DNA from 2 places in the Thioalkalivibrio sp. ALE12 genome. Region 2 is predicted to be linked to the other one. Evidence: riboswitches for the same ligand, from Rfam matches in the RefSeq annotation. Region 2 holds a riboswitch; the other holds the start of a gene.

Region 1 (3,407 bases), 310 kb from region 2:
GGATTCGGGCATGGGGGCCTTCTGCGGATCAGAACAGGACAACGACAATCACCCCCATCACGATGAACGCCATCCAGATCGCCAGCGCCCGGTCCACCAGCGCCACCGCCTGGCGAATGCCCGCGGCATCGGCCAGGCGGCCCATGCCCAGACGCGGACGCCACTCGCGCTGGCCGCCATAGGGCGCCGGGCCGCCCAGCACCACGCCCAGCGCACCGGCCCCAGCGGCCATCACCGGCCCGGCATTCGGGCTCTTCCATCCGGCGGCCTGTTCACGCCAGCACTGCAATGCGTCCCGCCCGCGCCCCGCCAGGGCATAGGCCAGGGCCGTCAGACGCGCCGGGATCAGGTTCATGGCGTCATCCAGCCGCGCGGCCGCCCAGCCGAACGTGGCATACCGCTCGTTACGGTACCCCCACATCGCATCCAGGGTATTGACCAGCCGGTAGGCCACCACGCCTGGTGCCCCGGCGACCAGGAACCAGAAGATCGTGGCAAACAGCGCATCGTTGCCGTTCTCCAGGACCGACTCGATGGTCGCCCCGCTCACCCCGCGCACGTCCAGGGCCTCCGTGTCCCGACTGACCAGCATCCCCACGCCCGTGCGGGCACCGTGCAAATCATCCGTCTCCAGGGCCCGCGCGACCACCTCGGCGTGTTCGTCCAGGCTGCGCCAGCCAATCGCCAGGGTCAGGATCGCCAGCGACAGCAACCAGCCCCAGGCCAGCGACGCCCCCAGAGCGGCCAGCGCCACCCATGGCAGGACCAACGCCGCGAGCAGCAACGCCCCGCGCAGGCGACTGGGCGCATGCCAGCGGGACTCGGCCCAGGCCGCCAGCCGACCGAACCCGGCCAGCGGGTGGAATCGCCGCGGATCGCCGAACAAGCGATCGAGGATCAGGGCGCCCATCAGGATCAGGAAGGCGCTCATGCGCTGTCGGATCCGGTCCGTTCGTCCGCCCCGTTTCCGGCGCCTGCCGCATCCGGGTCGGCTGCCAGCTCGCCGGGCACGCCCCAGCGATCCTGAAAGACCAGTTCTTCCAGGGGCCGCCGACGATCCCAGCCCGCGGTCTCCAGCATTGGCCGGTCGTAGAAACGCTCCACATGGCCGAGGCACAGCACCGCGATCGGATAGCCGCCCTCCGGCATGTCCAGCTGCCGCGCCAGCCAGTCCGGATCGAACAGCGAGACCCAGCCCATGCCCAGCCCCTCCGCGCGGGCCGCCAGCCACAGGTTCTGAATCGCGCAGGCCGCCGAGCACAGGTCCATCTCCGGTAGCGTACGGCGCCCCAGCACATAGCGTTCGCGGCCGTCGGTCAGGGCCACGACCAGCAACTCCCCCGCCTCGCGGATCCCTTCCAGCTTCAGGCGGTGCACCTCCGCCGCGCGCTCCCCGCAGGCCTCGGCGGTGCGGGCCTGCTCGTCCGCGGCGTGGGCATGCAGGGCCTCGCGCAGCGCCGGATCGGTTACCCGCAGGAAGCGCCAGGGCTGCATGTACCCGACGCTGGGCGCGCGGTGGGCGGCCTCCAGCAGCCGGCGCAGCGTAGCGCCATCCACCGGATCCGGGCGGAAATGGCGCATGTCGCGGCGTTCCCCGATCACGCGATAAACCGCCTCGCGCTCGGCCGAGGCGAACGCGTTCGGATGCCCTTCTTTCGGTTTGGGGTCTGGGTTCGTCATGCGTTTCCGTCGGGGCGACGGCACGGCGAAACCACGAAGGAACGGGCACCGCAGATGGTGCCCGTGCCCTCGATCGTTGCCCGCCGCACGATCGCAGGATGCGTCATCACCAGGCCGGTCTCCGGGCTCGCGAGCGTCGGCGGCTGCCGATGCCACAGACGCCTTCCCGTGACCCGTGGGGGCACAGTGGCCAAGCCTGCGGTGTGGTTCGCCGCTCACTTACCGTTGCGGGGGCAGCGCCGGATTTGCACCGGCTTCCCGTTTCACCTGCGCATTGCAGGCACCTGATTCAAGCCGCCGTATGATACGCGTTCGGCGCGCCCCCGACCAATTTGGGCACCAAACCATCTTGCCCATGCTGCTATGATGAAACGCTTTTGCGGCTTGCGCGCACTACCGCAGACGTCCTCCATTCGACCTCGCAACAGCGCCACAACCACCGGATTTTTATGAATTTCAAGACCCTCGGACGCTCCTCCGCCCTGCTCGTCGCGACGTTGCTTTGCACGGCGCCGGCACTGGCCGACCCGGTCTCGGTGACCGACGATGACGGTCACGAGATCCGGCTGGAACAACCCGCCGAGCGTATCGTCAGCCTCGCCCCGCATATCACGGAGGTCCTGTTCGCCGTCGGGGCCGGCGACAAGCTGGTGGGCGCGACCCAGCACAGCGACTTCCCGCCGGAGGCGGAGATGCTTCCCCGGGTGGGCGGCTACAGCCGCATCGATATGGAGCGCGTCGTGCAGCTCGATCCGGACCTGGTCGTTGCCTGGCGCAGCGGAAACTCGCAATCCCAGATCGAACACCTGCGCGAGCTCGGCTTCCACGTCTACGTGTCGGAGCCCCGCAGCTTCGACGGCGTGGCCGCCAGCATGCGCCGCATGGCACAGCTCGCCGGCACCGAGACGCAGGGCGACGCGGCCGTGCAGGCCTTCGAGGAGGCGATCGACACCCTGCGCCAGGACTACGCCGAGCGCGACCCGGTACGCCTGTTCTATCAGGTGTGGGAACAGCCCCTGATGACGGTGAACGACGACCACCTGATCAGCGAGGCGATCCGCCTGTGCGGCGGGGTAAACGTATTCGGCCACCTGGATCGCCTGGTCCCGCGCATGGATCGCGAGGCGGTCATCGAGGCCGATCCGGAGGTCATCATTGGCGGCGGCATGGGCGAGGATCGCCCCGACTGGGTCATCGCCTGGACGCAATGGGAGGACATGACCGCGGTCCAGCGCGACAACCTGTTCTTCATCCCGCCGTCCCTGCTGCAGCGCCATACCCCGCGCATCGCCGAGGGCACCCGCCTGATGTGCGAGGAGCTCGAGCGGGCGCGCCTGCGCCGGGCGGACTGACCCCTCGTGACCCGCGCCTTCCTCCTTGCCGCCGCGGTCCTGCTGCCGGCGTCGCTGCTGGCGGTGCTGATCGCGCTGGCCTTCGGCAGTGTCGCGATCGCGCCCGGCGACCTGCTGGCGGTGATGCTCGGCGAGGGTAGCCGCCTGCACGACACGCTGGTGCTGGAGCTGCGCCTGCCGCGCGCCCTGGCGGCCTTTGCCGCAGGCGGGTTGCTGGGTCTGGCCGGCGCGCTGATGCAGGTGCTGCTGCGCAACCCGCTGGCCGATCCCTACGTGCTGGGCCTCTCCGGCGGCGCCTCCGTCGGCGCCCTGCTGGCGATGCTCGCGGGCCTGTCGATGTTCTCCGTCTCGCTGGCCGCGTTCGCCGGTGCCCTC
Region 2 (3,407 bases):
GCGCCCCGGCTGGTTGTAGCCAAGGGCCGTCTCGTAGTCCTTGTCGAACACGTTCTGAACCGAAGCTTGGAGCTGCCATTCCGGATGGATCTGATAGCTCGCGCGCAGGTTCAGCAAACCGTACCCGGAGAGACGCTCGTCATTATTGGCGTCGTTATACGAGCGGCTCTTGGCAATCACCGAGCCCCCCAGCGAGAAACGCTGAAACTTCCGATCGATATCCACACGGGCCGTCACGGGTGAACGCCGTTGGAGCTCGTTGCCTGTTTCACGATCTTCTGCATTCAGAAGGGTCAACGAAGCGCGCGAAATCCAATCATAACGTTCGTAACCACCCTCCAGCTCAAGCCCGGAAATCCTCGCTTCGTCAACATTCTCAGGCGGCCAACCTGCGATCATTTTGTCCACCCTCGATTGGAAAATCGAAGCATCCAGATACCCTTGATCAAAGTTAGCGCGCAGGCCTATTTCAGACGTTTCGGACTCTTCTGCTTGAAGTTCTGGATCGCCCGCCCCCGGCCAATACAGTTGGTTAAACGTGGGCGCGTTGAAGGCCGTTCCGTAAGACGCGCGCAGCCGTATAATGTTGGTTGCCTGCATGCCCCAGGCTACCTGCCCCGTCACCTTGTCGCCGAACTGTTCATTATCGTCGTAACGCAAACTTCCCTCGAGATCATGGCGGCCCAGGCCAACCTGCACCACCGAGTATGCGCCAACGTTGTATCGCGAATCTTCAACGTAATCGTTGGTGCTATCCACCCGGTCTTCATACGCATCGATCCCGGCAATCAAATAAACACGATCCGTTATCTCGAGATCGTTTCGCCAATCCACACCATTGCGTTTAGTGTCGAAGCGGGAAGAAAAAACGCCATCGCTAAAGTTATCGTTCTCATCGCGACTGTGACTAACACTGAGTTCGGTGTCCCAAAGAGGGGTTACAGGCACTCGCAAGCCAGCACGAAGGGCGGCATGCCGAAAATCGGTTTCATCTTCGGTACCGTCGAATTCGCTCGTGCCCTCCGAATAAAGGATATTCCCGAAGAACTCGACGCCATTATCCAGACGGTGCGAGACCTTGGTTGCCAACGAGGTGTTGTCGTAGCCATCCCGGTCGTCGTCACCGACATCGTCCTGCACATTGATGCCGTCGGTCGCGAAGTGGCTGAGCGAGAAACTGTAGTTCGTGCTCTCGGTACCACCCGCGACACCAACCCCGGCCTCGCGGGTATTGAAACTGCCACCGCCGACAAACGCGTTGACTTTCGGAGACCCTTTGCGGCCTTCGCGAGTGAAAGTCTGCACCACGCCACCAATCGCATCGGAACCGTAGATGCTGGTGCGCGGACCGCGCACGATCTCCACCCGCTCGATCTCCTCCGGTGGCAGGAACTGCCAGCTTGCGCCACCACTGGTGGCCGACCCCATGCGCACGCCGTCGATCAGAAGCAGGGTGTGGTCGGAGCTTGTCCCGCGGGTGTAGACGGAAGTTGTCTTGCCGAAGGCGCTGTTCTGGGAGGTTTCGATCCCGGCGCGGCCCTCCAGCAGATCGGTGAACTGCTGGGGCTGCAGGCGCTCGATCTCTTCGCGGTCGATGATGGTGACCGAAGCAAGCGTCTCGTCGACGGTCTGCGCGACGCGAGAGGCTGTGACCTGGACGGTTTCCAGGGTCTGCGCGTCGTTGGTATCCGGCGTATCCGCCAGAACGGGACTGGTGGCCAGCAGGATGGCCGTGGAAAGTGCTGTGCGTTTCATGTCGTCCGTGTCTCCCGGCGAGCCGCCCGCACGCCGTTGATTCGTCGGGATCGCGCGAACAGGGGGAGACAGACACGAGGGGGATCGGCCACAACCGGCTAGCGGCCAGGCCCGATCATCCGCCTCGCATGCCCGCCGCATGCCGCGCGATCATTCCCTGGCCGGTCTCCGGGCTGACGAGCGTTCCGGTGCGGCGCCTTCCCGAACATCATGTTCAGTGGCACTGGCCGCGACCATCAGGGACCGTCGGGCGGTCCCTCGCTCGATCACCGTTGCGGGGGCAGCGTCGGTTTCGTCCGCAGGCCTCGGAGACCTGCCCGGACTCACCGAACTTCCCGTTTAACCCGCCAGGTCGAGCCTGGCCGGGCACCGGGGAACGCGGCGAACACTACACAATTGGGCGCAAAATTACCAGCCGGGGGAGATTCGATCTCGCACAACCGGAACCGTCGAACCGGGCCCGTCGCGACGCCTCATCAGCGCCGGCGCCGCTCCTCGGCGTGGAGGTAGCGGGTTCCGCGCTTCAGCAGCAGGCCCCAGGTCTTGTCCTGCAGCATGGCGTCGAACTCGGGCGACCGCTCGGCGCGCAGTGCCACGGGATGCGACTCGTCCCCGGCATGCGTTGCCAGCATGTCCAGGCGCTCGCGGTTGGCGCCGTACTGGTCGACCAGGAAATCGCGCATGGAATCGCTCAAAGGCAGGTGATAGATCCGCGTGAGGCGCATCGCCAGCCATTCGGCCATGCGCCCGAGATCCTGACGTACCTTGCGCACCATGGCCGAGCCCAGACCCGCCTTGGCATCCGCGCTCATGCCCACATACAGCCCCCCGAGATACGCGGCCGGGTTGGCGTAGATCGCGCGCTGGATGCTCGGGTTGGTGAGGTCCACCAGCGGCTCCAGGATCAGGGCCAGCTGGATGCCGATGCGCTTGGCCGTCTCGGCGTCCAGCGCTGCCCCTCCGAAGTAGAACAGGTCGCCCTCACGCTGGATCTTCAACTCCTTAAGGAAGTTGCAGAAGTCGTTGGCCAGCTTCAGCTTCTGGTCATCGGTCAGCTCGATCAGCTCCTCGCTGACCCGGATACCGCGCACACTGCGCTTGAACCAGCGCTTCTCGCCCCGCTTCTCCACCTGGGCGCGGCGCAGGGCCTCCCAGCGCTCCACCGCATTGGCGTAACGGCTCTGCGCCTGCATCAGCTGGTCGCGCGCTTCGCGCAGGTCCTCGACGCGCCGCAGCGCCAGTCCCAGCAGCTGCCCTTCGGCCGAATTTTCCGGCGGCTCGCGATCTTCCAGCGTACGCAGTGCCTCCAGGACCTGGCGCCCCAGGTCGGTGGCCGGCTCGCGCAGGACCTGCGGGTCCAGCCCCGAGGCATCGCTCTGGGACAGCAGAATGCCGAGCGAGCGCAGGCGGCTGACCACCCCGGCCTGCGCCACACGAAAGCGGTTGCCCTGGGACTCCAGCCGGTCCAGCGCCGCTCCGAGCTGCCAGCCACCGGACCATTCGAAGCTCAGGCGCTTGATCTGGCGTCCATTCACGAGCTCGAACGCAAGCACGAAGATCGCCTGCGCATCGTCGAGCGTGCAACGCGCCAGGTCGTCGGCATCGGCCGCCGAGAACAGGCGGTCCAGGAACTGGTCCACCCGGCGCACGCC

Evidence for each region. Region 2 has a riboswitch for cobalamin ahead of F614_RS0102660 (TonB-dependent receptor domain-containing protein). Riboswitches for the same ligand answer to the same signal wherever they lie in the genome.
Region 1: another riboswitch for cobalamin. It lies ahead of bluB (5,6-dimethylbenzimidazole synthase); the one in region 2 lies ahead of F614_RS0102660 (TonB-dependent receptor domain-containing protein).

What each region holds. Positions count from the first base shown of each region.
Region 1 is NZ_KB905905.1:264,332-267,738, forward strand. It holds gene cobD (threonine-phosphate decarboxylase CobD) at 1-12, opposite strand, end outside; gene cbiB (adenosylcobinamide-phosphate synthase CbiB) at 29-931, opposite strand; gene bluB (5,6-dimethylbenzimidazole synthase) at 928-1,680, opposite strand; cobalamin riboswitch at 1,775-1,983, opposite strand; gene F614_RS0101265 (cobalamin-binding protein) at 2,130-3,032, shown strand; gene F614_RS0101270 (iron ABC transporter permease) at 3,039-3,407, shown strand, end outside.
Region 2 is NZ_KB905905.1:579,247-582,653, forward strand. It holds gene F614_RS0102660 (TonB-dependent receptor domain-containing protein) at 1-1,755, opposite strand, end outside; cobalamin riboswitch at 1,897-2,144, opposite strand; gene F614_RS0102665 (hypothetical protein) at 2,232-3,407, opposite strand, start outside.